Regions from separate parts of the Endozoicomonas sp. PH6C genome, predicted to be linked through region 1. Evidence: predicted binding sites of a transcription regulator. Region 1 holds the regulator's gene; the other holds the start of a gene.
What was found. Region 1 encodes LexA, which represses DNA repair genes until DNA is damaged. Its sites were predicted from a motif close to TACTGTNTANNTANACAGTA; they were not measured.
Positions count from the first base shown of each region.

Region 2: a site for LexA is predicted at 696-715, ahead of ruvA (Holliday junction branch migration protein RuvA). Genes of this name have one in related genera too.

Region 1 is NZ_CP185342.1:3,218,984-3,221,381, reverse strand. Features, by position in the region: gene ACOMG9_RS12065 (hypothetical protein) at 1-182, shown strand, start outside; gene ACOMG9_RS12060 (SulA-like leucine-rich domain-containing protein) at 209-697, opposite strand; gene lexA (transcriptional repressor LexA) at 826-1,428, opposite strand; gene ACOMG9_RS12050 (serpin family protein) at 1,678-2,398, opposite strand, start outside.
Region 2 is NZ_CP185342.1:4,149,126-4,151,523, reverse strand. Features, by position in the region: gene ACOMG9_RS16140 (carboxymuconolactone decarboxylase family protein) at 54-599, opposite strand; gene ruvA (Holliday junction branch migration protein RuvA) at 738-1,349, shown strand; gene rarD (EamA family transporter RarD) at 1,414-2,289, opposite strand.

The DNA.
Region 1 (2,398 bases):
GTGATGACGAGGGTGAGCCGCTGCTGACTATGAAGTTTTCAGAGGAAGCCAAGATGTATCTTGAAGGGGACCACCTGCAAGTGGCAAAGGTCATGTTTGATGCAGGCATGCGTGAAGTTGCTGAACTTACTCGTCCGCAGTCTTCTGAAGAAGAGATTCCTGAGAACAGAGTACTGCACTGACTCTATTTTCATGGAAATGACAGGCATCATGCAACCTGTCTAGTGCGAATAGCCAGCCCCTGACACTGTCCATTCCTGGCTGCGCTTTCAAGCCTACTTAGCCACCCTTTATCCAAATGCCCCAGCCAGCTGATGACAGTGTGGCTGGTTCCGGATGCCAGCGCTTTCCTGGTGAGTTCCAATGTCTGATTAATATTGTTGGAGCTAAAGATTTGCACCTTGTCATGATTTAAGTCGCAATTCTTTAACCAGTGCAGGGTTCTGGTGTCATCTGCCAGAATCAGGGTCAACCAACGTTCACTGTCAGTGGACAGCTGACTGAGCATGGGCGTCAGGAGTTGTTCTGCCTGCCAGGGTTGACCTGAAAGAATGAGTTCATTAATACTGGGCTTCAGAGACTTTTCAGTTTTTCCTGATAAAGTCTTTTCTAGGCGCGAGGGGTTAATGCAGACTGTATTGGTCTGATAGCTTGGAGCTGAAAAATTGTGCCTTTCACTGCTGGTTCGGTACAGCATAAATTCTTCCTTCTGGCATAGCCCGGACGCTGTTTGTTATTCGCACTTCAGCGTAGTGGGCCTTTAACAACAGCTGCCTGTTGTGAGTAGTGTCTCTGGAATAATGGTCAGACTCATCTTATTCCGTCTCAGGACTGATTTCTGATGACTCCGACGCTTAAACCTTCGATGGCAAAGGCATCCTGAGTGAGATCAACGACTATGGTTTCGAACTCGTCGTTTTCCGGATGCAGCAATACTTTGTTTTTCTGTTTCTCGAATCTTTTCACGGTGACATCATCTTCAATCCGGGCGACGACAACCTGACCGTTTCGAACATCTGTTGTCTTGTGAACGGCCAGCAGGTCACCATCAAGAATCCCGATGTCCTTCATGCTCATTCCTTTTACCCTTAACAGGAAGTCTGCCGATGGGGTGAAGAAAGCGGGATTGAGCATCAGGTGGTCTTCGATATGTTCCTGGGCGAGGATCGGGTTCCCGGCAGCAACCTGTCCAATAATCGGAAGGCCTTCAGGCTGGCTGTCTGGAATGCGGATACCACGGGAGGCTCCGGGGGTAATCTCGATAGCGCCTTTACGGGCCAGTGCCCTGAGATGTTCTTCGGCAGCATTGGGTGAGCGAAAGCCGAAGGTCTTGGCGATTTCGGCCCTGGTGGGTGGGAAACCTGTCTCTTCAATATGAGATTTGATCAGGTCCAGTATCTCGGATTGCCGTTTAGTCAGTTTGATCATGGTCTCTCAGTCTGTTTTTTTATACAGTATCTGTGATTATATACAGTATTCTTGTGGTGGCAAGTTATTAAGTACCTTGCCAGGCTGCGACGATAAGTAAAAAATGACAAGAGGGTTGTCAATGGTGCAGGTGAGGCATGCTTTGCCACCATAGTGATGAGTTGTTGGCTGAAATTCGCAAGCTGAGTCCCTGAAGCTTTTTTTAATAAAAAATCCGGAGGTGGTTAATCTCCGGATTTCGCATTTTATTTATGATTGTGTAGAAGTTAATTTCTTCCGCAGTGCATCCCAGGCATCATTTGAAACTTCTACTTCAAAGCCATCAAAACCATGCCAAACTTTAACAAAATCTACATGTTTGTAATCAAGCCATTCTAATATTTTTTCTCTGATTTCAAGGGCATTGTCCTTAGTACCAGTATGGATAGCTAATCTGGATTTAAGTGCTTTGGCACTTTTGATATTAAAATCCTCTTTCGGATCAAACCTATGGTATATTAGTTTGCTCACATCAATAGATTCATCATCTGGTAACATATATTTTATAGAGTTAATAGTTTCTTCAATAATTCTTTCGTCTTTTTTGGGTTCATCTAATTTTCTGTAATTTTTATAATTTTCGATAGGAGTCATTTTGCTATCAGCTGTCAAGTCATTTGGTTTCAAACTTTTATCAGATTTCAAATCATTAGATTTCAAGCTTTCAGCTGAGTCATTCCCAGCCGCATAAAATTCTAAAAAGCTGCCATCCTTAATCAGCATCTCCACCAACCGATTGCCTTGTCCATCTACAATGGCAATGTAACCAGGGGAGACAAAATGAAAGTGTGGTGGTTTTTTTGTACCGAACCCTCTGAGCGTTCTTGTTGCGGCAGTGGCAACTTGACCATAAGCTCCCTCTTCATCAATGGATACTCTGGTCTTCTGAAGAATTTCCAGATCACAATTTGAGGGATGGCCTAATCTTGTT
Region 2 (2,398 bases), 930 kb from region 1:
TTAGACCAATTTGCTGCCGCCGCAGTAGGGCAGTCTATTCCCGGTCAGCCTCCTTAGTTTGGGTGGACACAAAGGTGAAAGGAAGCAATGCAAAACACCAGATCCAGGATCTGTTGTGGCGTGTAGATTTTCTTCAGTTCTTTCCAGTTCTCCGGACTTATGATCTGTTCTTTGTAGAGTTCTTCAGTGGTTTTCAGTAACAGGCGTTGTTTGTTGTCCCAGCCCGGTGCCAGATGGCCACGGGAAACCATTTGTACATCACTGGCTTTCAGTCCCGTATCCAGTGCGCATTGAGCAATATCCGGGATCAGGTGTCTGGTATTGCAAATGTACGCACTTCTCAGGGCAACCAGAGCGCGATCTCTCATCGGGAGGCTGCTGTAGCCTTGTATATAACTGATGAAGCTGCGAGCAGGCTTATCAAGCTCAGGTGAGTTTGCCGGGCGTCCCGGGAAATCTTCCTTTAACAAAGATTTTTGTGACTTGATGAAAGGGATGGGAATAGGGCCACCGGGTACAGCTGGGTGGTATTCACTGGCCAGGCCAGCCTCGGGCAGGATCTGCCAGAGTGATCCCAGAAATGTGCGAAGTTTCTTCAAGGGGGCAGCTCCTTCAGATCATCGAATTGAACTTCTCTTAGTGATTAGAGAGTGACAATTCTCAGGAGTTCTACGCCCTCGTCGTATTGTTAGGCGTTCTGACCTTATAGTCAGAAAATAAAAGATTTGGAAAACAGGATGATTGGAAGAATTCGGGGCCTTCTGGCTGACAAACAGCCCCCTCATTTGCTGATAGAGACCCATGGTATCGGGTATGAAGTGGAAGCTCCGATGTCGGTTTTTTATAAACTGCCGGACGTTGGTCAGGAGGTCGTGTTATATACCCACTTTGTAGTGCGCGAAGATGCTCAGCTCCTATACGGTTTTAGCAATCGTGATGAGCGGGAGTTGTTTAGAACTCTGATCAAGGTCAATGGGGTTGGTCCCAAGCTCGGACTGACCCTGTTGTCCGGTATAGAAGCTGATGCTTTTGTGCGCTGTGTGCAGGAAGGTGATAGTGCCACTTTGGTGAAGTTGCCGGGTGTGGGTAAAAAAACAGCCGAGCGGCTGATTGTTGAAATGAAAGATAAGCTGGATCGTTGGCAGTCAGCACCTCTGCTGGAAGGTAAGCCTCTGGTTGTCGGTGGCGAAATGGCTGCCGGAGCAAAAGATATTGAACAGGAAGCCGTCAGTGCTCTGGTGGCCCTGGGTTATAAGCCCCAGGAAGCCGGCAAAGTCATTGGTAAGTTGCTCAAGGATGGCATGACCAGTGAAGAGCTGATTCGTCAGGCTCTGAAAAGTATGATCTGATAACACCGCGTCTTACTTTAAAAGGTGAGATGATTGAGTCTCACCTGCTTGTCTGCTTTGTAGTTTACCGGATGAACTTCCTGACCGAGTCGACGCAGATGGCTGCCGTTGCCAGCCAGATAAAGCTATAGCTGAGCCACTGCTGTAAGGTGAAGACTTCTCCGAGAACGGTGACAGCCACCACAAATATCAAAGCAGGCTCCAGGTAGCTCAACAGGCCAAACAAACTGACAGACAGATGCCTGGAGGCGTTGATGTAGCAGATCAGTGACAGGCTGCAGAGAAGCCCCAGACCTGGCAGCAGATACCAAAGAGTGACGGAATGGGTCAGGTTTTGCATAAAACTCTGATCACTCATCAGTATGAAAATACCAGCCGGAAGGAACAACAGGTGCTCAAAAAGCAGGGCTGGCAAGGTATCGACCTGCAAAGGTTTACGGATGATGAAATACACCGGATAAAGTCCGGCCACTGCCAGACTGACCCAGGGTAATGAGCCCTGTTGCCAAATCATGGCAAGCACGCCCAATGACGCAGACCCCATGGCAAAGTAATGAGCCTTGTTCAGTCTCTCGTTAAATACCAGCTTGCCGGTTAATGCCAGGGTGAGTGGCAGCAAAAAGTAGCCAAGGGAGAGATCCTGTGTTTTATCATTCACGGGGCCCCAGACAAACAGCCACCACTGAAAGCCAACAATCAAACCACCCAGGGATAGCATCAGCACAGTTTTCCGGCAGAGAAAAACCGCCCTGAAGCCCCGAAGCCGGTCCATGCGATAGCAGACCATTGTCAGGCAGAGAGCGCTGAAAATGACCCTGTTCCAGAACAGGGTATTTCCGGACAGCTTAATAAACTGTACATAAATGGGCACAAGCCCGAACATCACGGAGGCCATGACCGAGTTAGTCAGGCCTTTTCCAGAAACCAAATGTGTATTCATTCTGAGTACTTCCTTTAATCAGAATTTAAAACAGAGAGTGTAGGAGTCCGATGACTCCGAAGTTTAAAAGGTAATGCACCCCCGGGCAGCTAAGTGCTCGCAAGTGCTC